Regions from separate parts of the Serinibacter arcticus genome, predicted to be linked through region 2. Evidence: predicted binding sites of a transcription regulator. Region 2 holds the regulator's gene; each other region holds the start of a gene.
What was found. Region 2 encodes LexA, which represses DNA repair genes until DNA is damaged. Its sites were predicted from a motif close to TCGAACANNTGTTCGA; they were not measured.
Positions count from the first base shown of each region.

Region 1: C8046_RS19090 (HNH endonuclease signature motif containing protein) is a predicted target of LexA. The motif match lies at 5,365-5,380, and genes of this name have one in related genera.
Region 3: C8046_RS07690 (HNH endonuclease signature motif containing protein) is a predicted target of LexA. The motif match lies at 2,096-2,111, and genes of this name have one in related genera.
Region 4: C8046_RS12975 (HNH endonuclease signature motif containing protein) is a predicted target of LexA. The motif match lies at 2,986-3,001, and genes of this name have one in related genera.

Region 1 covers NZ_PYHR01000002.1:495,301-502,550, reverse strand. The annotation lists gene C8046_RS02420 (hypothetical protein) at 1-595, shown strand, start outside; gene C8046_RS18300 (primosomal protein DnaI) at 598-1,476, shown strand; gene C8046_RS02415 (HAD family hydrolase) at 1,535-2,161, shown strand; gene C8046_RS02410 (methionyl-tRNA formyltransferase) at 2,184-3,146, shown strand; gene C8046_RS02405 (RsmB/NOP family class I SAM-dependent RNA methyltransferase) at 3,139-4,686, shown strand; gene C8046_RS02400 (GNAT family N-acetyltransferase) at 4,695-5,237, shown strand; gene C8046_RS19090 (HNH endonuclease signature motif containing protein) at 5,392-7,146, shown strand; gene rpe (ribulose-phosphate 3-epimerase) at 7,192-7,250, shown strand, end outside.
Region 2 covers NZ_PYHR01000002.1:983,209-990,458, forward strand. The annotation lists gene serA (phosphoglycerate dehydrogenase) at 1-458, shown strand, start outside; gene C8046_RS04485 (DUF5302 domain-containing protein) at 544-777, opposite strand; gene nrdR (transcriptional regulator NrdR) at 867-1,445, opposite strand; gene C8046_RS04495 (LysM peptidoglycan-binding domain-containing protein) at 1,549-1,950, opposite strand; gene lexA (transcriptional repressor LexA) at 2,225-2,974, shown strand; gene C8046_RS04505 (L-lactate dehydrogenase) at 3,071-4,057, opposite strand; gene C8046_RS04510 (ATP-dependent DNA helicase) at 4,068-6,059, opposite strand; gene hflX (GTPase HflX) at 6,061-7,250, opposite strand, start outside.
Region 3 covers NZ_PYHR01000002.1:1,663,999-1,671,248, forward strand. The annotation lists gene C8046_RS07680 (isochorismate synthase) at 1-32, shown strand, start outside; gene C8046_RS07685 (hypothetical protein) at 72-287, shown strand; gene C8046_RS07690 (HNH endonuclease signature motif containing protein) at 337-2,046, opposite strand; gene C8046_RS07695 (DUF2277 domain-containing protein) at 2,251-2,547, shown strand; gene C8046_RS07700 (DUF4184 family protein) at 2,617-3,456, shown strand; gene C8046_RS07705 (ATP-grasp domain-containing protein) at 3,488-4,375, shown strand; gene C8046_RS07710 (VOC family protein) at 4,383-4,772, opposite strand; gene C8046_RS07715 (hypothetical protein) at 4,815-5,945, opposite strand; gene C8046_RS07720 (hypothetical protein) at 5,966-7,084, opposite strand; gene C8046_RS07725 (S1C family serine protease) at 7,248-7,250, opposite strand, start outside.
Region 4 covers NZ_PYHR01000002.1:2,891,507-2,898,756, reverse strand. The annotation lists gene C8046_RS12985 (fasciclin domain-containing protein) at 85-798, opposite strand; gene C8046_RS12980 (molybdopterin-dependent oxidoreductase) at 1,188-2,882, opposite strand; gene C8046_RS12975 (HNH endonuclease signature motif containing protein) at 3,131-4,660, shown strand; gene C8046_RS12970 (NUDIX hydrolase) at 4,713-5,237, opposite strand; gene rpmF (50S ribosomal protein L32) at 5,289-5,459, opposite strand; gene ykgO (type B 50S ribosomal protein L36) at 5,459-5,581, opposite strand; gene C8046_RS12955 (type B 50S ribosomal protein L31) at 5,578-5,856, opposite strand; gene rpsN (30S ribosomal protein S14) at 5,896-6,201, opposite strand; gene rpmG (50S ribosomal protein L33) at 6,201-6,371, opposite strand; gene rpmB (50S ribosomal protein L28) at 6,371-6,607, opposite strand; gene C8046_RS12935 (GTP-binding protein) at 6,660-7,250, shown strand, end outside.

The sequences.
Region 1 (7,250 bases), 490 kb from region 2:
CGAGGCGCTCGTGCCGTACCTGGCCGAGCGGCTCGGCGAGGAGGTCGGACGACTGGTCGCGAGCGACGGGCCGTCCGTGCGCGCGCGGGCTCACCTGCGGGCGCTCACGGGCCTGACGCGGGTCGTCGTCGGCACCCGGTCGGCCGCCTGGGCCCCGCTCGTCGACCTCGGCCTCGTCGTCTGCTGGGACGACGGCGACGACTCGCTCGTCGAGCAGCGCTCGCCCTACCCGCACGCCGCCCAGGTCCTCGCCCTCCGCGCGGTCCCGGAGCGGGCCGCGGTGCTGCTCGCCTCGCCGTCGCGCTCGGTGTGGTCGCAGCACCTCGTCGAGACGGGGTGGGCGGTCTCGCTGCGGGCGGAGCGCTCGCGCCTGCGCGAGGTCGCCCCGCGCGTGAGCGCGCCCGACGCCGAGGACCTCGCCCGCTCCGGCCCCGGCGGCCACGCCCGGATCCCGACCCCGTGTGGGAGGCGCTGCGCGCGGGGCTCGCGCACGGCCCCGTGCTCGTGCAGACCCCGCGCGCCGGCTACCTGCCCCACCTCGCCTGCGGCCGGTGCCGGACCCCCGCGCGCTGCGCGGCGTGCGGCGGCACGCTGACGATGCCCGCCGCGGGGCCTCCGGTCTGCGGGGCGTGCGGCACGAGCGCCGAGGACTGGCGCTGCCCGGAGTGCGGCTTCGGGGGCCTGCGGGCCGTGCGTGTCGGCTCGATGCGGACCGCCGAGGAGCTCGGACGCGCGTTCCCGCAGATCCCGGTCCTCGCGAGCGAGTCGGGGCACGGCGTCGTGGACCGGGTGAACGACGCGCCCCGGATCGTCGTGGCCACCCCGGGCGCCGAGCCGGAGGCGGAGGGCGGGTACACCGCCGTCGTGCTGCTGGACGGCTCGCTCGCCACGTCGCTGCCCGGGCTGGCGGGGAGCGAGGAGGCGCTGCGGCGCTGGTTCGCCGCGGCCTGGCTCGCGCGTTCGGCGCGCGACGGCGGCCGCGTCGTCGTCGCGGGCGGCGGCACCGCGGCGGTGGTGCAGGCGCTCGTGCGGTGGGACGCGGAGGGGTTCGCCCACCGCGAGCTCGCCGAGCGCACGGAGCTGCGATTCCCGCCCGCGGCGCGGGTGGTCACGGCGACAGGGTCGCTCGACGCCGTCACCGACCTGCTCGCCGAGCTCGAGCCGTCGCCGGGGGCGGAGGTGCTCGGGCCGTTCCCGGTGCCGGCCGCACCGGTGCGCCCGGGGTCGGGGGCTGGTGCCGGCGGCGGGACTGGGACGGCGGGAGCCTCCGCCGCGACGCCGCCGCCGGGATCGCTCTGGGGGACGGACGACGGCGCGGACGGGGACGACGTCGTCGAGCCGTCCCGGGCGCTCCTGAGGTCGTCGTTGGCGGACGGCGCGGCCCTGTCCCGCGCGGTCAAGGAAGCGCTCGGGGTGCGCAGCGCCCACAAGCGGCGCGGCCCGGTCCGGGTCGTCGTCGACCCTCGGGACCTGTGACGGGCGGACCTGCGACCTCGTGACGACGGGGCGCGCGGCACCTGTGAGGATGGATGCCGTGAGCAGCGAGAGCGAGATCGACACCGTCGTGCTGGACCTCGGCCAGGTGCTGGTCGACTGGGAACCGCAGCGCGCGCACCCCCACCTGAGTGCCCAGGCGTGGCACGCCGTCGCCGCCGAGATCGACTTCCACGCCCTGAACCTCCGCGCGGACGCGGGGGAGACCTGGGCGTCCCTGGAGGAGGAGGTCGCCGCCGCGTGGCCGCAGCACGCCGGCTTCCTCGCGCGGTACGCGGAGGCCTTCGCCACGACGCTGACCGGGCCGGTCCCCGGCATGCCGGAGCTGGTGGGCGAGATGCGGGCGCGCGGCCTCCGGCTGCTCGGCCTGACGAACTGGTCGTCGGAGACCTTCCCCCACGGACGGGTCGCCGTGCCCGCGATGCACGAGCTGGAGGCGATCGTGGTGTCGGGCGACCTGGGTCTGGTGAAGCCGGATCCCGCGATCTACCAGCACCTGCTCGACCGGTTCGACGTCGCACCCGCGCGGGCCCTGTTCGTGGACGACCGCCTCGCGAACGTCGAGGCGGCCCGGGCTCTCGGGCTGCACGGTCACGTCTTCACGGACGCGGCCTCGCTGCGCCGGGAGCTCGCCGGCCTCGGCGTCGTGATCGATCCGCCCGCCTAGACTTGCGCCGGTGACCTCACCGCTGCGCGTGCTCTTCGCCGGAACCCCCGACGTCGCCGTCCCGACCCTCCGGGCGCTGGCCGCCCGCCACACCGTGGTCGCGGCGCTGACCCGCCCGCCGGCCCGCCGCTCGCGCCGGGGCGCGGAGGAGCCCTCGCCCGTCGCCGACGCGGCTCGTGAGCTCGGCATCGACGTCCTGGAGTGGCCGACCCTGCGGACCCCCGAGGCGGTGGCCGCGATCGAGGCGCTCGAGCTCGACGTCGCCGTCGTGGTCGCCTACGGCGCGCTCGTCCCGGCCACGCTGCTCGACGTGCCGACGCACGGCTGGATCAACCTGCACTTCTCGCTGCTGCCCGCGTGGCGCGGTGCCGCGCCCGTGCAGTGGGCGGTGCGGAGCGGCGACGAGATCACGGGGGCGACGACGTTCCGCCTGACCACGGGGCTCGACACCGGTCCCGTGATCGGGACGATGACCGAGGGCGTCCGACCGCGCGACACCAGCGGCGACCTCCTGGACCGGCTCTCGGTCGCGGGCGTCCCGCTCGTGCTGGCGAGCCTGGACGCGCTGGCGGACGGGTCGGCGTCACCGACCGAGCAGCCCGACGACGGCGTCAGCCTCGCCCCCAAGCTCGAGGTCGCGCACGCGCAGGTGCCGTGGCACCTGCCCGCCGTCGCCGTCGACCGCTTCGTGCGGTCGATGACGCCGGCTCCTGGGGCGTGGACGGTGCTCGCGGGGACGCGGGTGAAGGTGGGGCCGGTCGTGCTGGTGCCTGTGGTGTCGGGGGCGTCGGTGTCGGGTGAGATCGCGCTCGCGCCGGGTGAGGTGCGGGCGGGCAAGAACGAGGTGCACGTGGGGACCGGCACGACGCCGGTGCTGCTCGGCGAGGTCGCCCCGGCCGGCAAGGCGTGGATGCCCGCGGCCGCCTGGGCGCGCGGCGCCCGGCTGGAACAGGGGTCGGCGTTCGAGGGGGTCGACCGTGGCTGAGCGCGGAGCGGGCGAGCGCGGCGGACGGAACGAGCGCGGTGGCGCGGGCGAGCGGGGTCGGGGGCGTCCCGGCGGTGCCCGTGGCGGGAACGGCCGCGGCGCGACGACGCGCATCGACCCGTCCCGGCAGGCGGCCTACGACGTCCTGCGCGCCGTCGCCGGGTCCGACGCGTACGCGAACCTCGTGCTCCCGGGCCTCCTGGCCGAGCGCGAACTGAGCGGGCGCGACGCCGGCTTCGCCACCGAGCTCGCCTACGGGACGCTCCGGCTGCGCGGTCGCTACGACGCGATCCTCGCGATGTGCTCGAGCCGCGGGCTGACCTCGATCGACCCCGGCGTCCTCGACGCGCTCCGGCTGGGCGCGCACCAGGTGCTCGGGATGCGGGTGGCGCAGCACGCGGCCGTCTCGGAGACGGTGGACCTGGTCCGCGCCAACGTGTCGCCGGGCGCCGCCTCGTTCGCGAACGCCGTCATGCGCCAGGTGACGCGCGCCGACGCCGCCGAGTGGGAGCGTCGGATGGCCGAGCGCACCACCGATGCGGACGACCTGCTCGGTCAGCGACTGGCCCACCCGGCCTGGATCGTCCGGGCGCTCCGCGAGAGCCTGGCGCTCGACGGCGGTACCCCGGCCGGCCGGCTCGAGGCCGAGCTCGTCGCGTTGCTCGAGGCCGACAACGCGGCCCCGGCGGTGACCCTGGTCGCCCGGCCGGGCCTGGTCGACGAGCGCGAGCTGACCGACGCCGTCGAGGACGGGGTGGTGACGCCGGCCGGCCTCGCCCCGACGGCGTGGCGTCTGGCCGGCGGCAGCCCCGACGCGCTGCCGGCCGTGCGACAGGGCCGGATGGGCGTCCAGGACGAGGGGAGCCAGCTCGTCGCGCTCGCGCTCGCGGGCGTCACGGTCACCGACGGGGACTCGCAGTGGGCCGACGTGTGCGCCGGCCCCGGCGGCAAGAGTGCGCTGCTGGGCGCCGTGCTGGCCCAGCGGACCGACGAGCTCGCGGCGCTCGGGGCGCTGGACCGACCGAGCGTGCTCGTCGCCGGCGAGGTCCAGCCGCACCGCGTGGGGCTGGTGGAGCGCAGCGTGAAGGCGCTGCCGCCCGAGCTCCTCGACGTCGTGCAGTGGGACGGTCGCGAGCTCGGCACGGCCCACCCGGGCCGGTTCGACCGCGTCCTCGTGGACGCTCCGTGCACCGGCCTGGGGGCGCTCCGGCGTCGACCCGAGGCCCGGTGGCGGCGGACGCCCGCCGACCTCAAGCCGCTCGCGCTGCTGCAGCGGGAGCTGCTGGACGCCGCGCTGGACGCGACGCGACCCGGGGGAGTGGTCGGGTACGTGACGTGCTCGCCGCACGTCGCGGAGACGCGCGCCGTGGTGGAAGCCGTGACCCGTTCGCGGGAGGACGTCGAGGTGCTGGACGCGGTCGCGGCGGTGAACGCGGTGGTCGGACGGCCCGTCGAGGGCCTGGCGGGACCGTACGTGCAGCTCTGGCCGCACCGGCACGGGACCGACGCGATGTTCCTGGCGCTGCTGCGCCGGGTCTGATCGGACGGGTGGGAGTCGTGGGCGTGGGGTCGTCGGCCGCTGACCGGCTGGTCCTGCGGCCGCCGACCGGGACCGACGAGGTCGTGCTCCGGCGGATCCACGAGCAGCTGCGCGCGGACGGGTTCACCTTCCTGCTCGCCGACGGCGACTGGCCCGTCCTGCTGGCCCAGGTGCAGCGCGAGGCCGACGGCGTCGATCTCCCTCCCGGACGCGTTCGATCCGACTTCCTCGTCGCCGAGGTCGACGGCGTGCTGGTCGGTCGGGTGTCCGTGCGACACGAGCTGAACGCGTACCTGCTGGCCGTCGGCGGGCACGTCGGCTACGCCGTGGCGCCCGAGCATCGTCGCCGCGGCTACGCCTCGCGGATGCTCCAGCTCTCCGTCGAGCGCCTGGGCGATCTGGGGGTCGCACGCGTGCTCGTCACGTGCGACGACGACAACGAGGGCTCGGCCGCCGTCATCGAGCGGTGCGGCGGGGTTCTCGAGGACGTGGTTTCGGGTGACGACGGGGTGGTCAAGCGGCGGTACTGGATCGATGCCTCGGTGAGGTGATCCCGGGCTCGGGTGGGGCAGGCCCGAACGGGAGGCCTGCGCGGGCGTGGACTGTCCCCAGGCGCGCGAGGTGCTGGTTCCTTGGTGAGTAATCTGTGGATGTAGATTTGCCTGCAGATCTTGGAATACGCACAAGTGTTCGATAGAATCGAGGATGACGAACGCTCACCGCGACGACTGCGAGGACAGGCTCGACGCCTGCCTCGCCGATCTCGGCGCGGCCGAGGCGGTCCTGACCGCCGCCCTCGACGCGGGGGACGTGGTGGACGCGTGCGAGCTCGCCGAGCGGGTCGAGCAGGTGGCCCGGGTCCTGTACCGGCTCCAGGTGCGGGCGGCCGGTGCGGTCGAGTCCGAATCGCCGGCGGTCCGACCGACCAGCGATCCGCAGGTCCCGTTCCGGCGGGGGTGCGACCTCCTCAGGTCCCGGCTGCGCATCTCGGGACACGAGGCTCGACGACGGATCCGCGCGGCCTCCGCGGTGCTCCCTCGACGGGCGATGACCGGGGGAGAGCTCCGACCGATCGCGGCCTCCCTCGCGGTCGGGCTGGGCACAGTGGACGACGCGGAGCGCGGGGTCGTCGTCGGCAGCGCCGACGGGGAGCAGAGCGCGTCCGAGGATCCCTCGGGTCGCGCCGCCGCTGCGCCCGGACCCGAGGCAATCGAGGTCGTGCTGCGAGCGCCGGACGAGATCCGGGACGTCGCCGCCGCCGAGGTCGTCGACGACGCCGAGCGAACCCTCGTCGGCTACGCGAGGACGTTCGATCCCGAGACCCTGCGTCGCGTGGGAAGGCGCCTGATCTCGCTGCTCGATCCGGACGGTGCCGAGCCCGGCGAACGCGACGCGCTCCGTCGCCAGGGCGTGACGGTGGGTGCCACCCGGCGTGGCCTCACCCACCTCGACATCTGGGCCGACGCCGTCCAGGCCGAGGTTCTGATGACGGTGTTCGACGCCGGCAGCAACCCGCGCGCCGCGGTACCGACACCGGTGCAGCCCGCCACGCCGTCCGTCCTCTCCCCGCCGTCTGCTCCGTTCGTACCGCGCGAGCCGTCAGTACCGTCGGCACCGTCCGTGCCGCCAGCACGGTCCGCGCCGGCCCTCTCGGGACCGGCCGCGACGGCACGTCGCCCCGAGGTGGGATCCGACGTCCGGGACGACCGCACGCGTCCCCAGCGCATACTCGACGCCCTGGTGGCTGCCTGCCAGGCAGCCCTCCGCAGCGCTGTCCTTCCCTCGGTGGGTGGCCTCCCGCCCCAGCTGCTCGTCACCATCGGGCTGGCCGACCTCGAGGTCCGTACGGGCCTCAGCCTGGCGGACGCCGTCCAACAGGCGGCGGGCCAACCGCCACCACCGGCATCCGACTCGGCGCCTGCTCCGTCCCCGACCCCGACCCCGACCCCGACCCCATCGCCACATCTGCCGACTCCAGGTGCCGCAGACACGCGCCCGCACGCCCCGACCTCCGCGCGGACCGGTCAGGGCCTCCTGCCGCACGCGGGTCCCGTCCCTGCGGGCCTGCTCCGTCGGCTGGCGTGCGACGCCGACGTCATCCCCGTCGTGCTCGGGGGTGGGAGCGAGCTCCTGGACCTGGGAACGAAGCAGCGGCTCGTCCCTGCCGCGCTGCGCAAGGCCCTCATCGCCCGCGACGGCGGCTGCCTGTTCCCCGGCTGCCCGATCCCGCCGACCTGGACCGAGGGGCACCACGTGATCACCTGGGCGGCCGGCGGGCCGACGACCAGCGGCAACACCTGCCTGCTGTGTCCGGCCCACCACCACGCCGTCCACCTCGGACGCTGGGTCGTGGAACGCACGTCCTCGACCGCTCCGGGGCCGTCGCGACCGTTCCGGATCACGTCACCCTGGTCGGCCCGGCCGGAGCAGACGTGGAACGCCTACCCGCTGGGAGCGTGACGATGAGCCCGACCGGCTCACGACGCCGCCGACTAGGCTGCCGGTGTGGGAATCCGAATCACGCCGAGCATCCTGAACTCCGACGTCTCCGACCTGCGCGGCGA
Region 2 (7,250 bases):
CCGGCGCGGCCGTCGACGTCTTCCCGCACGAGCCCAAGTCCAAGGGTGACGACTTCAGCAGCGAGCTCCGCGGTCTGCCGAACGTCATCCTCACGCCGCACATCGGCGGCTCCACGGAGGAGGCTCAGCACGACATCGGACAGTTCGTGGCGACCAAGCTGCGCGACTACTCGATCACGGGGGCGACCAACCTCTCCGTCAACATCCCGGGCCTCGTGCTCGACCCGCCCAAGCCCGGCTCGCAGCGGATCGTGCTGCTGCACCGCAACGTCCCGGGCGTGATGGCCCAGCTGAACGACTCGCTCGCGGACAGCGGGGCGAACGTCGAGTACCAGGTGCTCGGCACGTGGGGCCAGTTCGGCTACGCGGTGACCGACGTCGTCGGCGGTGTCACCGGTGCCGTGATCGCCGAGCTCGAGGCCCTGCCGACGACGATCCGGGTGCGCCAGCTGGGCTGACGCCCCCGGGATCGTCGCGTACAGGTCGTCGCCCGCAGGCCCTCGCCCGCAGGCCGTCGCCGACGGGTCGACGCTCGGACCGGGCTCAGCCCGACTTGCGGCGGAAGACCTTGTGACCGTGGGCGCCGTCCTTGGCGTGACCCGCGAGCTGGTCCCTGTCCTGCGCGCCCCCGCCGCGGGTCTGCTGCCCCGCACGCTTGGCCTCGAGGGCGGCCCGGAAGCGCTCCTTGACGTCGTCGGTCGGGGCGCCGGCCGTGGTCTCGGCGTCCGACGTCCCGGTGTCCTTCTGCGTCGGCGTCTCGTCGTTCTGCGCGGTCATGACGTGCTCCCTTCGTCCACGGGCACCAGCTCGGTCCCGTCTCGTCCAGCATGGCGCGCCCGAGTCGGGGACGCCAGGGAAATGCGACGTCAGGCCTCCGGTCGGGCCGCTCCGTCGTCCGCGGCCGACGACGGGTCCGCCCCGGCGCCCGAGACGTCGGAGGAGTCGGAGGCGTCGGGGTCGTCGGCGGTCGCGGCACCGCCCGCCGCCGTCCGACGGGCCTCGTGGTCCGCTCGGAGCGCCGCGATGGCCGACTCGAAGTCGATGAGCGAGGCGAAGTCCTGGTAGACGGAGGCGAAGCGCAGGTAGGCGACCTCGTCGAGCTCGCGGAGCGGACCGAGGATCGCCAGCCCGACGTCGTGCGCGTCGATCTCGGCGGCGCCGCTGGCTCGGACGCTCTCCTCGACGCGCTGGGCGAGCAGCGCCAGGCTGTCGTCGGTCACCGGTCGGCCCTGGCACGCCTTGCGCACACCCGCGACCACCTTGTCGCGGCTGAACGGCTCGACCACCCCGGAGCGCTTGACGACCGAGAGGCTCGTGGTCTCCACGGTGGAGAATCGGCGGCCGCACGCCGGGCACAGTCGACGCCGTCGGATCTGGGAGCCGTCGTCACTCGTGCGCGAGTCCACGACCCGCGAGTCGGTGTTGCGGCAGTACGGGCAGTGCACGTCTTCTCCGAACCGTGGCGGGTGCCACCCGGCCGGGTGACGAGGGCGACCCATTGTTCCACGGCGCCGGCCGCAGCCGGTTCGGCGAGCGGGGCGTCCCCGGTCAGGAGACGGGCAGCAGAAGCTCCTCGCCGGCCATCAGCGAGAAGCTGTCCATCTCGTTGAGCTCGGCGATCACGGCCACGACGTCGCGGACGTCCTCGCCCGGAGCGGTGATGCCCTCGGCGATCGTCCACAGGGTCTCCCCCGGTGCCACGACGAGCGTCGTGGTGGCCTGCTCGACGGCCGGTGCCCCCGCGACGGCCTGCCCGGCCACCGAGCCGGCGACCGCCGCGACGGCCAGGCCGAGGCCGACGAGCACGACCCGGCCGCGGCGCGTCAGGCGCATCCGCGAGGAGGTGGGGGCCGCGCCCGGGCGAATCTGGCGATCGGCGGCGGAACGCGCCGCGGAGACACCCGTGCGGACAGGGGCGACACGCCCCGGGAAAGTCGCGATCGTGCTCATGATTTTCTCCCTTCGAACCTTTGTTCGTCGTACGTCTGTTCGATACAGTAGGACATGGCGTCGGGATTGTCGACACTCCGGTTCGAACACGTGTCGCACCTGGAGCGGTCGGTAGTCGTACGCTTGTCCTACGAGCAGCACACCACCGACCACTGACATCGACGCCGGGGGCCGGGGCGACCACCGGTCAGCCCGACCTCGTCGGCCGGGACGGAACGAGTGGTCGGGCGGCACCACAGCAGGCGCAGACCAGGAATCGACGAGGGAGACAGAGATGGCGACGCGGGACCCCCGAGTGCTGACCGTGCGGCAGCGAGCGGTGCTGGAGGTGATCAGGACGTCGGTCGCCGAGCGCGGCTACCCGCCGAGCATGCGGGAGATCGGCGTGTCCGTCGGACTGACCTCGCCCTCCAGCGTCAAGCACCAGCTGCAGCAGCTGGAGGACAAGGGCTACCTCCGCCGCGATCCGAACCGCCCGCGCGCCATGGAGGTCGTCTCCGAGCCCCCCGTGATCTCGGCGGCGCCGGGGCTGACGCCGCGCAGCGACGCGGCCGCTCTCGCCGCCAGCACGCCCGACCCCGGTCCCGACCGCGGCCGGGACGACGTGGCGGGCCGCGCCGTCGTCATGCTCCCGGAGCCGAGCGACGCCGACACCAGCTACGTCCCGCTCGTCGGCCGGATCGCGGCCGGCGGCCCGATCCTCGCCGAGCAGGCCGTCGAGGACGTCTTCCCGCTGCCGCGCCGCCTCGTCGGCGACGGTGACCTGTTCCTGCTCCAAGTCGTCGGCGAGTCGATGATCGACGCCGCCATCTGCGACGGCGACTGGGTCGTCGTCCGCCGCCAGAACGTCGCCGAGAACGGCGAGATCGTCGCCGCGATGATCGACGGCGAGGCCACGGTCAAGACGTTCAAGCGCACGCCCGACGCGCTGTGGCTGCTGCCGGCCAACCCCGCCTTCTCCCCCATCGACGGGCGCAGCGCCGAGATCCTCGGCCGCGTCGTCACGGTCCTGCGCCGGATCTGATCCACCCTCCCCACGACGACGGCGCCCCCACCCGCGAGGGTGGGGGCGCCGTCGTCGTCCTGGGCTCGCCGTCGCCGATCGGGGACGGGCCGCCGGCTAGAAGCCCAGCGAGCGGGCCGCGTCGCGGATGTGGGTCGCGCTCTCGCGCAGCAGCGTCAGCTCGTGCTGGCTCATCGGGACCCCCAGGCGCTCCCGGGCGCCGCGGGCGTCGACGATCGTCGGCATGGACAGGCACACGTCGGAGATCCCGAGGAACTCGTCGTCGACGCGGGTGGAGACGGGCAGCACGCGGTGCTCGTTGCGGAGCACGGCCTCGATGATGCGGGTGACGGCGAGGCCGACCGCGTAGTTCGTGGCGCCCTTACCCTCGATGATCTTGTAGGCCGCGTGCACGACGTCGTGCCCGATACGACTCCGCACCTCCTCCGTGAACAGCGGCGAGCCGCCAGGTCCGCGCCAGTCCAGCAGCGGGACGCCGCCGATGCTCGCCGAGCTCCAGACCGGCACCTCGCTGTCGCCGTGCTCACCGAGGACGTAGGCGTGGACGTTCTGCACCGCGACGCCGCACTCCTTGGAGATCTCGAACCGCAGCCGCGAGGAGTCCAGCACCGTGCCCGAACCGAACACCTGGCTGGACGGCAGCCCGGTGATCTTCTGGGCGGCGTAGGTCACGACGTCGACGGGGTTGGTGACCATCATGTGGATCGCGTTCGGGGCGATGTCCACGAGCGTCGGCAGCACCTTCTTCACCAGTCCGACGGTCTTCGCGGCGAGCTCCATCCGCGGCTGACCAGGGTCCTGCTTGGCCCCCGCCGTGAACACCACGAGGTCGGCGTCGCGGCAGATCTCGATGTCGTCGCTGCCCTCGATCGTGGCCTGCGAGATGAACTCGATGCCGTGCCCGATGTCGGCGGCCTCCGCCGTCACCTTCGCCTTGTTGATGTCGTACAGGACGACGCGGCGCGCGGCGCCGCGCACGAGCGCGGCGTAGGCGAGCGTCGCCCCGACGGAACCGGCGCCGACGATGGCGACCGTGGAGACGGGACGGCCCGTGTAGGGCGGCGGGACGGTGGGTGCGCTCATGGCTCCCAGCCTAGGCGTCCGCGGCCGCCGGGACCTGGGTCGCCTCCTCGGCGAGGCGTCGCAGCGCGGACCGCGCGATCTCGCCGTTCGTCGTGGGCCACATCGGGGGCAGCGAGCGGAGCAGGAACGACCCGTAGCGGGCCGTGCTGATGCGGGAGTCGAGGATCGCGACGACGCCGCGGTCGCTCGTCGACCGGATCAGCCGTCCGGCGCCCTGCGCGAGCAGCAGCGCGGCGTGCGCGGCCGACACCGCCAGGAACGCGTTCGCGCCGCGCTTCGCGGCCACCTCCGACCGGGCCTGCACGACCGGGTCGTCCGGCCGCGGGAACGGGATGCGGTCGATGATCACGAGGCGGTTGGTCAGACCGGCGACGTCGACGCCCTGCCACAGCGACAGCGTCCCGAACAGGCTGGCCTCGGGGTCCTCGCGGAAGGCACGCACCAGCTCCCCGATCGAGTCCTCGCCCTGGCACATCACCGGCAGGTCGGTGGTCTCACGGACGTGCTCGGCGGCACGCTCGGCGGCTCGTCGCGAGGAGAACAGACCGAGGCAGCCACCCCGCGAAGCCTCGAGCAGCGCCACGATCTCGGCCAGGGCCTCGGGTCCGCCGCCCCCGGCGGCCGGGGCGGGCAACGAGGAGGCGACGTACCTGATGGCCTGCCGCGCGTAGTCGAACGGCGCCGGCACCTCCAGCTCGCGGTAGGCCGAGGCGTCGTGCAGCCCGACGTCGTGGGCGGCCGGGGTGAACTGACCGCCGATCCGCAGCGTGGCGGACGTCAGGACGACGGAGTGGTCGGTGAATAGGTTCTCGGCGACGAGGCCCGCGACCTCGAGCGGCGCGACGAACAGCCGCTTCGAGCCGTCGCTGCGCTCGTCGCACCACAGCACGTCCCGGCGCTGGGCGACGTTGTCGGACAGGAGCCGGTCGGCGATCTCGACCCCGAGGGTGAGGGCCGACCGGGCCATCTGCAGCCCGCCGTCGCCCCCGTCCTTGGCGCCGCCGCCCGACGGCTTGGTCAGGCTCAGCGCCTCGCGGCACGCGGCGGCCAGGAGCGTCACGACCTCCTGCAGCGCGGGCGTCAGCCCGTCCGGGAGCCGACCGGCGGGCACGGCGATGATCGCGGCGGCGAGGCGGGCGCCGCACTCCTCCAGCTCCGGCACGAGCACCCCGGCGTGCCGGCGCACCATCCGGGACATCCGCTCGACGCTGGGGCCGCTCAGCTCGGCGGTGGCCGCCGAGCGCGACCGGCTGGTGAGCTCGTGCGCCTCGTCGACGACGAGCGCGTCGTGCTCGGGCAGCACGCCGGGCGAGCCGGACGCGGCGATCCCGAGCATCGCGTGGTTCGTCACGACGACATCGGCCTCGCGCGCCGCGTTCTTGGCGCGCTCGGGGAAGCACTCGGCGAGCATCGGGCAGCGCTGGCCGATGCAGTCCATCTTGGTGACGGACACCTGGCGCCAGGCGCGGTCGCTGACGCCGGGGACCAGCTCGTCGCGGTCACCGGTCTCGGTGGTGCCGACCCACTCCCGCACCCGCACGACCTGCGCGCCGAGTCCCTCGTCGGCGTCGGCGCCCGGGTGCTCGGCCGGGGCCTCGACCTCGAACAGGGTGGGTGCCTCGTCGGGGTAGCCGCCCGAGACCTTGTGCTTGCAGGCGTAGTTGTGCCAGCCCTTGAGCAGGGCGACCTCGGCGCGGCGTGGGAGCGCGCCCTCGAGCGCGCCGGCGACGGCGGGCAGGTCCTTGGTGAGGATCTGCCGCTGCAGGGCCAGCGTCGCCGTCGAGACGACGACGCGCTCGCCGTGGTGGACGGCGCGGAGCACCGCCGGCACGAGGTAGGCGAAGGACTTGCCAGTGCCGGTCCCGGCCTCGACCAGGAGCGGCGTGTCGCCCTCCAGCGCCTCGGCGACGGCGCGCGCCATCTCGTGCTGCCCCTCGCGGCGCTGGCCGCCGCGGTCGGCGACGACCAGGTCCAGCGCGGCGTCGACCCCCAGGTCCGCCACGTCAGCCGACGGCGGCGTCGCGCAGCGCTGCCGCGAGGCCGGAGTCCACCCGGGCGCGGAGGCGGGTGCCCTGCTCGAGGTGCTCCTCGCCCACGACCTCGCCCGTGGTGTGCGCCTGGCTGACCAGGTCGCCGCGCGTGTACGGCACGACGACGTCGATGGTCTCCTGCGGACGCGGCAGCAGCTGCGCCACGAGCTCGCGCAGCTCCTCGATCCCCTCGCCCGTGCGGGCGGAGACGGCCACGGTGTGCTCGGTCGCCGCGTGCAGCCGCGCGAGGGTCTCGGGCTGGGCGATGTCGGCCTTGTTCAGCACGAGGACCTCGACGAGCTCGTCGACACCGTCGATGTCCGCGAGGACCTCGCGGACGGCGGCGATCTGTCCCTCGGGGTCGGGGTGGGAGGCGTCGACCACGTGCAGCAGCAGATCGGCCTCGCCGACCTCCTCGAGCGTGGAGCGGAACGCCTCGACGAGCTGGTGCGGAAGGGCCCGGACGAAGCCGACCGTGTCGGCGATCGTGTAGGCGCGGCCGTCGGGCGTCTCGGCCCGGCGGACCGTCGGGTCGAGCGTCGCGAACAGCGCGTTCTCCACCAGCACGCCGGCGCCGGTGAGGCGGTTCAGCAGCGAGGACTTGCCGGCGTTGGTGTAGCCGGCGATCGCCACGGCGGGCACGGTCGAGGCGTTGCGGACGGCGCGCTTGGTGACCCGGGCGGGCGCCATCGCGGCGATCTCGCGGCGCAGCTTCGACATCCGGTTGCGGATGCGGCGGCGGTCGAGCTCGATCTTCGTCTCACCGGGTCCGCGAGAGCCCATGCCCGCGCCGGCGCCGCCGACCTGGCCACCGGCCTGGCGCGACATCGACTCGCCCCAGCCGCGCAGGCGCGGCAGCAGGTACTCGAGCTGCGCGAGCTCGACCTGGGCCTTGCCCTCCCGCGACTTGGCGTGCTGCGCGAAGATGTCGAGGATCAGCGCCGTCCGGTCGACGACCTTGACCTTGACCACGTCCTCGAGCGACCGGCGCTGGGACGGGGCGAGGTCGCCGTCGATGACGACGGTGTCGGCGCCGCTCGCGGCGACGATCTCGGCGAGCTGGGCCGCCTTGCCCGACCCGAGGTAGGTGCCGGGGTCCGGCGTCCGCCGCTTCTGCAGCAGGCCGTCCAGCACCTCGGAACCGGCGGTCTCGGCGAGCGCCG
Region 3 (7,250 bases), 680 kb from region 2:
TCGAGCCGGTCCGCCAGGCACTGCTGGGCTGATCGACGGGCCGGGACATCGAGGCGGGTTACTCCGCATGGTTGATCATCACGCGGGTGCCCGACGTCGACCAGGTCTACTTCCAGTCGGCACGCACGGACGACGGCTACCTCGTCGAGTTCCGCGACGGCAGCCCGGACAAGCACTTCGGTGCGACGGTCCCCGACGTCCGGGCAGCCCACGCCCTGGCGACGCAGTGGGCCTTCGAGCTCGACGGGTGGCGCACCGCCGTGCCGTGGGAGAGGCAGACCTTCTAGGGGCGGCCCCCCGGCGCCCACCGGGGCAGCCCGGCGCCAGACGGCACGCTCAGAGGAGCGCATCGTCCGGCCCTGGCCCGTCTTCCCCGCCGAACCGGGCCTCGTCCCGCCCGACGCCGGGCGGACCTCCGCCCGGCCCGTCCCTCGGCGGCATCTCCTCCCGCATTCGACCGCCGGTCGCGGTCAGGACCGGCGGCGGCGTCTCCTGCGACAACGGTGGATCGGATCGCCGCGGGACGAGCAGTCGGTCTGCCAGCCGCGTCGTCGTGCCGAGGGGCCGCCCCGCGGCATCGGTGAAGGCGAACCCGCCGCGGACGATCGCGATGGTCAGGTTGTCGTCGTGGACGGCGTGGTGGTGCCGCGAGCACAGCGTGATCCCGTTGGTGAGCGAGGTCGGACCGTCGTTCTCCCAGAACTGCAGGTGATGGACCTCGCACCACGTCGCCCGGAGGGTGCAGCCGGGGAACTGGCAGTGCCGGTCCCTCGTCAGGATCGCCCGACGCAGGTCCTCGTGGAACGTGCGCTGCGTACGACCGACGTCCAGCGGGGAGCCCTCGGCGTCGAGGACCACCCGCTGCAGCAGGGCGTCGCACGCCAGCACGTCGAGCGCCGCGAACGGGATCAGCGTGCCGTCCTGCAGCTGGGCCAGCTGCGGCTCGACGTCCAGGCCACTGGCGGCGAAGGCCGCGCCCGACCGTCCGGCGCGCTCGCCGCCGGCGGAGGCGCACAGCTGACGACGTCGAACCGTGAGCAGCAGCCAGGTGTCCGCCGGGACGAGGATCGACAGGTGCGGACGGACCTGTGCCCCCGCCTTGTAGGCACCGGAGGAGAGGGCGTTGCTCGCCATCGCCTCGATCGCGTCGGCCGTGCGCTGCTCGCCCGTGCGCTCGTCCCCCGCGGCCGGGACCGGCCTGAGAGCGTCGAGCGCGGTACGGAGCGTCTCGCCGGCGACCGGGTCCAGCAGGCCCTCGATCCTGACCCCGCCGTCCTTCGACGACAACCGCAGGTACCGCCGGGCACGGACCGCACCGAAGCCGTGGTCGGCACTGTCCGCCTCCATCGCCGAGGCCATCGCCGTGAGGCTCCTTCTCAGCTCCGGGGGCGTCACGGCGGTCGCGGCCGCCAGCAGCTCCCGCTCGACCGCCACCATGCGTTCGCGGGTCCGCTCGGAGCTTCCGGCGAGCACCTGGCCGATCACCTCGGCGTGCCCCATCGTCACCGCGCCGTCCTGGGTCGCCGCCTTCACGAGCGGCAGCTGGGCCAGCGCGTCAGCGGTGCGCTCCTCGGCCGTCGCGGCACCTCGGCCCTGCCGGGTCGCCTGCGCTCGCCACTCCGCGAACGTCCGCGCCCGCCCGGTGCGCCAGGACCCGTCGGCCTTGGCCATGGAGACCACGCCCGACCGCGCCGCCTGCAGCACCGAGACGGACTCGTCCAGCACCCGCAGGGTGGCGGTCAGCGCCTCGCCGCGACGAGCCCGCGCCCTGCCTCGCGCCACCGCCGCGAGCGCCCGACCGCCTGCCCGAACGCCAGCCCGATCGCCCGCCGGAGCCGCACCGAGACCACCGGCAGAACCGCGAGCTGCGCCGGCGTCGTCCTCGTCGGACCGTTCGAGAGCCGCGACGGCCGCCTCCGCACCGGCGACGGCCCGCGTCAGATCGGCGACCGCGACTCGGACGCGCTCCGCCGTCCAGACCAGCGCGTCGCACGCCGTCGACCCGGGCTCGGCGTCGGGATCGCGCGGAACCAGCTCAGCAGCCACGGCCACCACCCCTTCCCTCATCTCCGCACCGGGACGACGCCGCCCTGATTCGAACGTCTGTACAAAGAGTAGCGTCGATCAGTGACATCCAGGGCGCCTCGACGACATCTGTGGACACGTCCGCCGCACCCGCGCCGCGCTGAGCACGCTGGTCCGGCCCTCGCTCCCTTGACCCAGCCTCACCGTCGGGCGGACCCTGCTGGCATGTGCCGCAACGTCACCCTCCTCCGAGGCCTCGAGCCGCCAGCCACCGACGACGAGGTCGAGGCCGCCGCCCGCCAGTACGTCAGGAAGGTCACCGGGATCACGCACCCGTCCAAGGTCACCGCGGAGGCGTTCGAGCGCACCGTCGCGGCGGTCGCCGACCTCACCCGGGACCTCCTCGACGAGCTGCCCGAGCGCCAGAAGCCCGCGACCGTGCTTCCCCCGCTGCGCCGCCCCGAGGTGCAGGCGCGGATCGCCGCCCGCGAGGCCGCGAAGTCCGAGGCCGCCGCCGGCTGACGCCGACGCTCACCTCACCGACACACGCCGCACCCGGCGCGGCAACATCCACGACGTAGCGTCGAGGACGTGCCGTTCACCGTCAGCCACGCCGTCGTCGCGATCCCGCTGCGCCGGACGGCCCTGCCCGCCAGCGCCGTCGCGGTCGGAGCGATGACCCCGGACCTCCGGCTCTTCGTCCCCGTCGCCCCGCTGTACGAGATCACCCACTCGCTCGCGTGGCTCCCCGTCACGACGGCGCTGGCCGGCCTCGTCTGGGCGTGCTGGCGGTTCCTCGTGGCACCGGCCGCCTCCGACCTCTCCCCCGTCGCCCTCGCCTCCCGCTACCCCGCCGCCTCCCACCACCCCGGCCGCACTCGCACGACCACCGCCGCCACCGCCGCCTCCCCCGTCGCCCGCCTCGCCCTCACGGTCGCCGCGCTCGCGCTCGGCGTCCTCACCCACGTCGTCTGGGACGCCTTCACCCACCACGGACGCTGGGGCGTCGACGCGGTCGGCTGGCTCACCACCCGGGTCGGCGGCACGTCGCTGTACACCTGGCTGCAGGACGGCTCGAGCGTGCTCGGCCTCGTCGTCATCGCGATCTGGTTCGCCCGCCTCCCCCGCCGCACACTCACCAGCTCCAGCTCCAGCGCCAGCGCCAACGACACCCGCACCACCTCCCGCCACCGCGCCCGCTGGTGGCGCCGCCTCGCCGTCGCCGGCGTGCTCGCCTCACTCGTCGTCGCGGCCGGCGCCGGTGTCGCCACCGGCGGGCCGCTGTGGCGACTCGCCTACGTCGCCTCGACGACGGCGGTGGTCGGCGTCGTCGCCGTCGTCGTCGTCACCTCCCTCGGCTGGCACCTCACCCGCGCCTCGGCCGGCCCGCCCCCCGACCCGGCCACGACGCCCGCCCCAGAATCCCCTTGATCCCCCGCACCCGGGGCCGCACCCTGAACGCATGACCGAGCCGCTGCTCCTGATCCCGTCCGACGTGCTGAACCCGCGCCGCCCGGACGAGCACTTCGCCGCCGAGACGCTCGCGGCGCGCGAGGCCGGACTCGCCGTCGCGCTCGTGGATCACGACGCGCTCGCGCGCCCGGACGGCGAGCTCGACGGCGTCCGCACCGTCCCGGCGAACGTGGCGGACACCCCTCGTCGGGCGGTCTACCGGGGCTGGATGCTCACGTCCGACCGCTACGCGGCCACCGCCGCCGCTCTCGCGGACCGCGGCGTCATCCTCGTCACGAGCCCGGTCGCCTTCGCCCGCGCGCACGAGCTGCCCGGCTGGTACGACGCGATCCGGGAGCACACGCCCGCGAGCGAGTGGACCGTCGGGCCGGGGCGCGAGGCCTTCGAGGCCGCCGCGCGCCGGCTCGGGCCGGGTCCCGCCGTCCTGCGCGACTGGACGAAGTCGATGAAGCACCACTGGGTCGAGGCCGCCTACGTCCCGGACGCGGCCGACGCCGACGCCGCCTGGAACGTCGCCTCGCGCTTCCTCGAGCTGCGCGACGACGCCTTCGTCGGCGGTCTCGTGCTGCGCCGGTTCGAGGAGCTGGAGCCCGACGAGGTGCGCACGTGGTGGGCCCACGGCCGCTGCGTCACCACCGGCGCGCACCCCGACACCCCGCAGGTGGACCGCTCGGCCGAGGCGGCCGCCGCCGTCGCCGCGCTCGCGCCGACGGTCGCGGCGCTCGGGCTCCCGTTCGTCACGGTCGACCTCGCCAGGCGGTCCGACGGCGTCTGGCGGGTCGTGGAGATCGGCGACGGCCAGGTGAGCGACCGGCCGACGTCCCTCGCGCCCGAGGCGATGCTCGACGTCGTGCGCGCGGTCCTCGCGGGCGCCTGACGCGCGATCAGCCCGCGTCGGCCTCGGAGTCCTCGATGATCCCGACGATGTTCCCGGCCGGATCGGCGGTCCACGCGATCACCGGTCCGACCGGCCCGCGCGCGATGCCGCGCTCGTCCTGCTCGAACCCGTCGTAGCGCGCGAAGCTCCCACCGCGACCGACGATCTCGTCGACGGCGGCGTCGAGATCGGCCACCGCCAGCGTGAGCACGGTGAACACCGCGGGCTCGTGGTCGGGCTTGACGTAGATCGACACCTCGCCGTCGAGATGGAGCGTGAGCATCCCCATGTCGTGGTCGCGGGACACGGTGATGCCGAGGACGTCGCGGTAGAACACCTCAGCGGCGTCGAGGTCGGGGGCGGCGAAACCCGCCCAGCCCTTGCGGATCCCAGCCATGGTCGTCTCCCTCGATCGCCGGTGGTGATGGTGGCGCCGAGGCTACTCCGCTCGCGTCGGCGGCACACCCGTCGGCGGCACACCGGTCGATGACCCACCGGTGTACGGCACCCCTCCCACCCCGGTCACCCGCACCTTCACGAGCCAGCCCAGCACCGTGTCGAGCACGGCGAGGTTCGGGACCTGGGCCAGCACGACGTCGCCCACCACCGCCCCGGTCCGGGTCGTGACCTGCAGGGCGACCGGCTCCTTGCGACGCGTGACGGGGTGGAGCGACCCCAGCTCGAGCAGCGCCACCGCCTCTCCGCCGACGAGGAGCTCCTGCCCCGTCAGCACGAGCGGGCCGAAGTCCAGCCGCTCGCCGGCGGCCAACCGCGCCAGCGCGGTGGAGGTCCACGTCTGCCACACCGCGACTCCGACCTCGCCCCCGGTCGCCCCGCCCAGCGACACCGTCCCGGTCTCGCCGATCACCGCCAGGCGCGAGGTGGTCGCCGAGCTGCCGGGGAAGTGGTGGACGGCGAGCCAAGGGACGTCGCGCACCTGACCGCGCCGGGCCAGCCGCACCCCCTCCCGGTAGATCCCGACGTACTCGCTCCCGCGCGAGCGTCCCCGCCACACGAGCACCAGCGCGGCGAGCGTGCCGAGCACGGCGATCGACCAGCCGACCGTCTGCGCGACCTGACCGCCGATGGCGATCCGGAGCCCCAGACCGACCGTGACGGCGACCAGGGCGGACCCGCCGAGGACGCTGGCGACGCCGCGCCAGGCCGTGCGCGACGCGTGCGCGTAGGTCGGGCCAGGGCCGGCGAGGTCCAGCACCAGGCGACGGTCGCGCCGTCGCGCCACCGCGATCGAGGCGATCGCCACGACGGCCATGACGACGACGGCGGCGAGGCACCACCGCTGGGCCAGCAGGGTGCCCGTCGCCTCGTCGAGCACCCGCTCGTAGCTCACCTGGAACGTGCGGACCGAGCGTCGCCCGCGCCGGCCGCACGTGTCGCCCGGCGCCATCGCCTCGCCCTGGCAGAACGGCTGCGGCTGCCGGTCGACGAGCCCGAGCAGCCCGAGCACCGCCAGGACAGCGACGACGCCCAGCGTGGTCAGCGCCGCGACCGGCACGGACGTGACGACTGCGATCGCCTCGCGCTGCGCCCGCCCCGGCTCGTCCGACATCCCCGGCCGCGTGCCGCCGCTCACCGCGCGGGACCCGTCGTCGGCGATCCCCAGGCCGACGGCCTCGACCCGGAGGGGAGTCCCAGACCGGTCCGCTCGATCAGCAGCTGGTCGAGCACCTCGGCGTTGGCGATCTCGGAGGCGGGGACGGCGATGCTCTCGGCCCAGCGCGTCGAGAAGCGCACACGGTGGCCCTCGGCCGTGATCTTCGACAGGTCGGCGAGCGGGAGCCATCGTTCACCGCGCCCGAGCCTGTCCTCCGAGAGCCGGACGGCGCCGAAGCTCAGGATCTCCCGCCCCGCCAGTCGCTGCGGCGCGGCGAGCAACCACGCCTGGTGGACGGCGTCCCCCACCGCGTCGAGCATCGCGGGCGTGAGGACGACGACGGCGGGGTCACCGACGATCGACAGCCTCACCCCCTGGCGGCGTCCCGACCTCGCGGGCGGGCGCAGGTGGACGGAGGTCCACCACTCCTCGCGCAGGTCCCCGCGCCGGGCGATCACGACGCCGTCGGGCTCGATCGCGACGTGGACGGGTCGGGGGCGGAGCATCGCGAGGGCCGCCAGGAGCAACGGCGACGCCACCAGCACGGCGACGGCGGGGACGGCGATCCCTGCGACCAGCGCGACCGTGCCGAGCAGCGCCACGACCGCCCCGCTCCATGCCGTGGGTCGCGTGCTGCTGGGGGCGACCGGGCGCGCCCGGAGCCGCGGCACGAGCGCGACGTCGCGTCGCCAGGCCCGGATCGCGACCAGGATCCTCACGAGCGTCAGCGACGCCAGCACGAGGCCCATCGCGCGCGATCCCGGGGAGTCGACGAGCGGCGCGAGGACGAGCCCCGACAGTCCGACGAGAGCGAGACCGACGACGACGGGCCACGGCCTCGAGGTGAACACGGCCAGCGCCTCCTCCCGCGCCGCTCGGGCCAGGTCGGCCGGGTCGGCCGCGGGGGACGCCGGAGGGGGCGCAGCAGCCGCAGCCGCAGCGGTCACCGGACCGGGATCGACCCCCGGGGCGGGTCGCCGGCCCGCCTGGGCCGCCCTCCGAGCCGCTCCGTCGACCCCGTCAGCCCCCGGAGCCCCGGCGCCACCGAAGCCCGCGCCCGCCCGGAACGGGTAGGACGGGGGCAGCTCGGGCATGACGCCAGCCTAGACAGAGCGCCTCCCCAGGACGGAGCGAGGCCCGGACATCGGCGGTGAGGGGTCCACCGACGTCCGGGCCTCGGGATGGCCGCGCGCCTGACCGCGCGCGACCCGCAGGCGGAGCTGACGGTCTGACCCCCGTCGCTCCGCGGTTCGTGGGTCA
Region 4 (7,250 bases), 1.9 Mb from region 2:
CACCGGTCCCTCAACCGGCCACCCGGCACCGTGAGACACCGGGAGTCTGTCGGCCCTGCGATGGCCTAGAGGGGGAGGTGCTGATCACATCGGGGGCATGAGGACCGAGTCGATCAGGTACACCGTGGCGTTGGCGGTCTGGACGCCACCGCAGATGACGCTGGCGCCGTTCACCATGAGGTTGTCGCCCTCACCGGTGACCTCGACGGTCCCACCCTGGACGGTGGTCTGCTCGCCGACGACGGCCGTCGGGTCGAGCTGGCCGGGGACCACGTGGTAGGTCAGGATCGTGGTGAGGAGCTCGCTGTCGGTCTTGAGCGTCTCGATCGTGGCGGGGTCGACGGCCGCGAAGGCCTCGTCGACCGGCGCGAAGACCGTGAACTCGTCGCTGTTCAGCGTGCTGACCAGGTCGACGCCCGGGTTGAGCCCGCCGGAGACGGCCGCGGTCAGCGTGGTGAGGAGCGGGTTGTTGGACGCAGCGGTGGCGACCGGGTCGAGCGCCATGCCACCGACGGAGCCGGCGCCGTCCGGAACGGCCTCGGCGTAGGCGGCGCAGCCGGCGCCGACGAGGTTCGCGGCCGGGTCAGCCATGTCGTCGGTCGCGGACTCGGTCTCCGAGGGGGAGGCCGACTCGGTCTCGGTCTCCGAGGGCGACGGCGACGCCGTCTCGGACTCGGACATCGTGGGGCTGGACTCCTCGGTCATGTCCTCGTCACCCGAACCGCCACAGGCGGAGAGGGTGAGCGCGAGAGCGGCAACAGCGGCGATCGAGGTGAAGGTCTTCCGGGTGGTGAACATTGTCAAGCTCCTTCGTGACGGGTGCGGCCTGGTGGCCGGTCTCACGAGTAGTTCGACGTGGTGGGGAATACGGATGGGTCGGATCGCGAGATTTTTTCTGAGCGGGTTCTCGGGAGGGCGGAACCGTGCATCGGCGCGGGTGGTGGGCCGTGGTGATGCGGGTGCTGACGGCGGGAGACGGGTGGTGTCCTCCCCTGTACAGAGAGTGGTGTCCTCCCCTGGACACAGGGGCGGACGCCGTCCTGACGAGGGACGGCCGGCGTCGGGCCGCCGCCACCACGCACGGTGGGGACAGCAGTGAGGGCGACCCTCCGCCGTCGTGACGATCCTGGGTGGATCGGCGACGGCGACAGGATCGCCCTCGGTGGTGCTGGGTGCTGGTGGCCCCCTCAGGAGACCGTGATGCTCCGGGCGTCGTAGCCGGAGGAGCCGTTCGGGATCGGGGGTGCGATCTCCTCCGTCTGCAGCTCGCCCGTGCCGTCGTACGCGCGGCAGCGAATGGTGTGGACGCCCTGCTCGGCCACCCACGTCGTGCGCCACTGGCGCCACGTGTCGTTCGAGAGCGCGGGCGAGAGCTCCACGGGCTGCCACTCGCCGTCGTCGATCTGGATCTCCACGTTCTCGATCCCGCGCTGCTGCGCCCACGCGACACCCGCGATGACGACCTCGTCGCCGACGGCGGCCTGGTTGAAGCCGCGCGGGACGTCGATGCGCGAGGCGGTCTTGATCGGCGCCTGCTCGGCCCAGCCGCGCTGGGTCCAGTAGGCGACCTCGTCGGAGAACCTGCTCACCTTCATGTCGACGATCCACTTCGTCGCCGAGACGTAGCCGTACAGGCCGGGCACGACCATGCGCACCGGGAAGCCGTTGCGCTGCGGGAGGATCTCGCCGTTCATGGCGACGGCGAGGAGCGAGTCCCGGCCGTCGACGAGCGCCTCGAGCGGGGCGGTGAGGGTGAAGCCGTCGATGCTGGTGCAGAGCACGCAGTCGGCGTCCGAGCTCGGCCCGAGGTCCTCGAGCAGGTCCTTGATCGGCGTGCCGATCCACGTCGCGGTGCCCACGAGCCCGCCACCGACCTCGTTGGACACGCAGGTGAGGGTGATCGTGCGCTCGACGAGCGGGAGGTTGACGATCTCGTCGTAGGTGAGCGTGCGCTCGCGGTCGACGAGGCCGTGGATCTTCAGCGACCAGTCGTCAGCCGTGATGTTCGGCAGGGTCAGCGCGGTGTCCACGCGGTAGAAGTCCTCGTTCGGCGTGAGGAACGCGCCCTGACCGTCGACGGCTTCTTCGATGGTGTCGAGGGTGAGGCCGTCGGGGAAGCTCTGCGGCGTGGCGGACGGGACCTGGAGGGCGTCGCGGCTCGCCTGGACGTCGGCGTAGCTGGGGAGGAAGCGGCCGATCGCGGTGGCGGCGGTGGCCGCGGCCGCGGTGATGCCGACCAGGCTGAGGAAGCGACGGCGACCGAGCGCGCTGTCCATCACCGGCGTGGTGGTGCGGCGGGACGGGTAGTCCTGGGGGGTGGGCTCAACATCGGGGTCGACCGGTGCGGCGGGGGCCGCGACCTCGCGACGACGGAAGAGGTAGCCCAGCACCAGGACGCCGACGACGCCGCCCACGATCGAGGGCAGCAGGTCGATGACCCCGACCGCGGCGGGGCGGGTCAGGACGGCGACTCCGCAGATCGCGACGAACGCGGCCAGCAGGACGGCCGCAACCCTCGGGCTGCGGCGCGCGACCAGACCGATGACGGCGGCGGCGATCAGCACCGTGACGCCCATGCCGACCTGCAGCGCGACCTTGTCCTGCTCGCCGAACGTGGCGATCGCGAACTGCTTCAGCCACTCGGGCGTGAGCGTGATGAAGGCGGCGCCGACGGCCAGCAGCGGCGAGCTGAACTGGTTCAGCAGCTGCACCCGGTCGCCGAGGATCGAGAGCAGCTCGGCGACGGCGAGCGCAAGTCCGACCACGACCACGCCCGTGAGCGCACCGAGCCACCGGCCCGGCAGCCAGATCGTCGAGGTGGGGGGCGGGGCTGACGGGGAGGCGTCGCTGTCGCCGTCGCGCTGGGGTCGGGTCGTGTCCATGTCCGTAGTTCGTCGCGGAGGGTCGAGCGGATGGCTCACGGTACGCCTGTTGTCCACAGGGTCGAGGGCCCGCCAGGTCGATGTCGGTGGTCGGGCGTAGCGTTACAACATCAGTTCGAGTCGGGCGGGTTTCGGCGGACGACGGGGCGGGGGTGGTTGAGGTGGTGGCGGAGGTCGTGAGGGCGCTGGTTCCGCTTCCGGGTGCGGTCCTGAGGACGGCCCGTCGCGCGAAGGATGCGGCCGGCGAGGTGGCCGGGGCGGTTCGCGGGGGTGGAGCTGATGGTGGGGGCGCCGGGAGCGCGGCGGAGCTGCGCGAGGCGCTCGGGCTGCTGGACGAGACCGCGACGGTCATCGGCCTCGCACGCGCCGACCTCGCCGCGCGGATCCAGCGGGCCGGCGCCTGGGAGGGCAGCGACGCCGGGGTGACCTACACCGAGTGGCGCGGGCGGACGTCGCGCCAGGGTCGCGGGGCGTCGATCGGCGAGGAGCGCACGGCGGAGACGCTCGTGCAGCTGCCGGCGATCCGCGAGGCCGCCGCGGCGGGCGCGGTCAGCATCGAGCACGTCCGCGCGATCGGGGACGTGCTCGGCGAGGCGTCGGAGCGAGCCCGGGAGCGGGTGCTCACAGCGAGCAAGGAGATCGTCGAGGCGGCGTCGACCCTGTCCGTACCGGAGACGCGCAAGCAGCTGCGAGCGCTCGTCGCCTCGCTGGAGGCCGACTCCGCCGACCACGGCCACGAGGAGGTGCAGCGGCGACGCTTCGTCCGGCTGAGTCCGCGCGAGGGCGGCATCCGGATCGAGGGGCTGCTCGACGTGGTCGCCGGCGAGACCCTCCGCACCGCGCTCGACGCCGTCACCCCCGTACCCGCCGGCGACGACGACCGCTCGCCCGACCAGCGCCGCGCCGACGCTCTCGCGGGGCTCGCCGACCATGCGCTGTCGTGCGGATCGCACAAGGGCGGCGCCCAGGTGCGACCCCACCTGTCGATCCTCGTCCCGATCGCGACCTGGCTCCTGCTGACCGAACGTCGGCGCCTGATGTGCGGGCAGCGGGAGGCCGGCCTCGCGGCGCAGGCTGGAGCGGCCGCGGTGGCGGACGCGGGCGGGGCGGTCGGAGACGGCGCCGGGCGCTCGGGCACCGCGTTCCGCGCCTCCGGGCTGACTGTCGAACCGCCGCTCGCCCAGCTGCAGGACGGAACGCTGATCCCGTTCGCTGCACTGGACGTGCTGGCGTGCGACGCCCTGCTGCAGCGTGTCGCCCTGGACGCCGACGGCTCACCCCTCGACGTCGGACAGTCGATGCGCACCTTCGAGGGCGACCTCCGGAGGGCGATCCTGACCCGCGACCGGCACTGCCAGTTCCCTGGCTGCAGCCTGCGGGCGACCTGGTGCGAGGTGCACCACATCCACCACTGGGCGAACGACGGGCCGACCTCGCTGGAGAACGGCGTCACCCTGTGCTCGCGACACCACCACCAGGTCCACCGGCACAACATCTCGGTGCTGCCCGTCCGAGGCGGGTTCGTCTTCGCCGCTGCCGACGGTCGTCGCATCGGCGCGACCTCACGCCTGGCCGACGCCCTGCTCGTCCCCCGCACGAAACGGATCGGTGGCGGCGCGGAGACCAGCGGCGGTCGTCCCACCGGTGGTCGAGGGACCGACGATCGGCGGGCCGGCACGAACGGGCCTCGGGCACCGGCCGCCCCCACCTCCCGGACGACCGTGGACCGATCGGGTCGGCCACCACCCGGCGGCGGCGAGCCCGCGTCGCTCTGGTAGCTCGCGTCGCCAGGGTTTCGGCGCGGCGAGACAGCGATGCGACTCCGGCACGTCAGACGGCGAAGAGCGCCTCACCTCGTTCCGGCAGGGCGTCGTCGATCCGGGCGCGCATGCCGTCGGACATCGGCGGAAGGACTGCGACGTCGAACCAGGCGGCGTCGGTGTTCTCTCCGTCGGCGGGGTGAGGATCGCCCGAGACGTATCCGAACCGGAAGGTGAGGTCGATGTACTGGGTCCGGTCGCCGTTGCCGTAGACCACGGGAGCGGTGACCGAGACCGAGGCGAGACGCTGCGCCGTCGCGACGACGTCCGCCTCCTCGAGGACCTCGCGAGCTGCGGCGACGGCGGGTTCCTCACCCGGATCGACGATGCCGGTGACCGGGGTCCAGGCCCCGGTGTCGGACCGCCGCACGAGCAGCACCTCGAGGCCGGCGGCGCGCGGTCCGCCGTCGGAACCCACGGCGTCGCCACCATCGCCCGCCCGCTCGCGGAGGACGACGGCGGTCACACCGGTGAGCCACAGCGGCGCCGTGCCGATGTGCCGGCGCAGCTCGAGGATGAACTCGGGGGTGGCCATGCGCTCCAGGCTAACCAGAGCACGGCGACCACCCCCGGGTCGGAGAGCGGTTCAGTCCGGGACGACGAGCCCACGCTGGACGGCCCGGGCGAGGCGTCGCGGCACTCGCACCCACTCCCCCGAGGCCGCCCGCACGGGGACCAGGTCGACCGGCGTCGCCTTCCAGCTCGACCGGCGCGACCGGGTGTTGGAGCGCGAGAGCTTCCGCTTGGGAACCGCCATCAGCCCTGCCTGCCCTTCCAGCGCGGATTCTTCTTGTTGATCACGAACACGCGACCTCGGCGACGGACCACGATCGAGCCGTCCTTCTGCGCGAGCGACCGCAACGACGCCCTCACCTTCACGAGGCGGCCCCCGTTCGGCCGTACCGGCGGTTGAACTTCTCGACCCGGCCGGCGGTGTCGAGGATCTTCTGGCGGCCCGTGTAGAACGGGTGGCTCACCGAGGAGATCTGCACCTCGACGAGCGGGTAGGTTCGGCCGTCGCCCCACTCGATCGTGGCGGTCGTCGACGCAGCAGCGGTCGAGCGGGTGAGGAACTCGCGACCAGGGGTGCCCTCGGGCACGGAGACGTCACGGAAGACGACGTCGCCGTACGGGGGGTGGATGTCCTTCTTCATGGGGATCCTTCGTGAGAACGCCGGCGAGACGGATGCGACTCACCAGCTCGACTTGGTGACACCGGGCAGCTCGCCCCGCAGCGCGCGCTCGCGCAGCGAGACCCGCGAGAGCCCGAACTTCCGGTAGTAGCCGCGCGGACGACCGTCGGTGACGTCCCGGTTGCGCACCCGCGTGGGGCTCGCATCCCGGGGCAGCCGGTGGAGCGCCCGCATCGCGGCCTCCCGCTCGGCCGCCGGACGCGCGGGGTCGACGCTCGCGCGCTTGAGCTCGCGGCGGACGTCCGCGTACCGGGCGACGACCTCCTGGCGCTGGAGGTTGCGAGCGACCTTCGACGTCTTGGCCATCAGCGCTCCTCGCGGAACTCGACGTGGCGCCGCACCACGCGGTCGTACTTGCGCAGCACGAGCCGGTCCGGCGTCGTTCGCCGGTTCTTCTGGGTCATGTAGGTCACGCCCGTGCCCGCGGTGGACCGCAGCTTGATCACGGGTCGCACGTCCTGGGAACGGCCGGCCATCAGACCTTCCCTCCCCGGGCGCGGATGCGGACGACGGCGGCCTCGATACCGATGCGGTCGATGAGCCGGATGGCCCGCACCGAGAGGGTGAGCGTGACGGTGCGCCCGAGGGAGGGCACCACGTAGCGCTTGCGCTGGAGGTTGGGGTCCCACCGCCTGGAGGTGCGCACGTGCGAGTGCGACACCTGCTTCCCGAAGGAGGGGGCGGCACCCGTGAGCTGGCAGGTTGCTGTCATGCCTCGATACTAGATATTGATAATCATTCTCGTCAAGGGTTACGCTCACGGCATGACCTCCCCCACCACCGTCGTCGTCCTCGCCGCGACCGATCCCGCGGAGCGCGAGGCTGCGCTCGTCACCGCCCTGCTCGACCACCCGGACGTCCTCGCCGTGGTCCACGACCTGGAGCAGCGGGGCGACGACGTCGTCCTGCGACGCCGGGTCGTCGATCCGCGCGGCCCCGGGAGCGACGAGATCATCCCGATGGAGCACGCGTGCGCCGGCTGCGCCCTGCGTGAGGACGCGATCCCGGCGATCGCCGACCTGCTGGCGCGCGAACCGCGCGGCATCGTCCTCGCCCTGCCGCTGGGCGCCGAGATCCTGCCGGCCACGCGGATCCTGCACGGGCACGCCGGACCCGACGGACCCCTGGCGGGCGTGCGGCTGGGCGCGACCGTCGCCGTCGTGAACGCCGCCGAGATCGAGGGTGACCTCCTCGACGGCGACGACGCCCTCCTGTCCCACCTCGTCTCCGCCGACATCATCCTGCTCGACCACGAGTCCCCGGCCGCGCACGCCCCGGCCGCCTCCGCGCAGGGCGCCGCCCTCGCGGACACCCTGCGCTGGGCGCGCTCCACCCGTCACGACGACCTCTGCCAC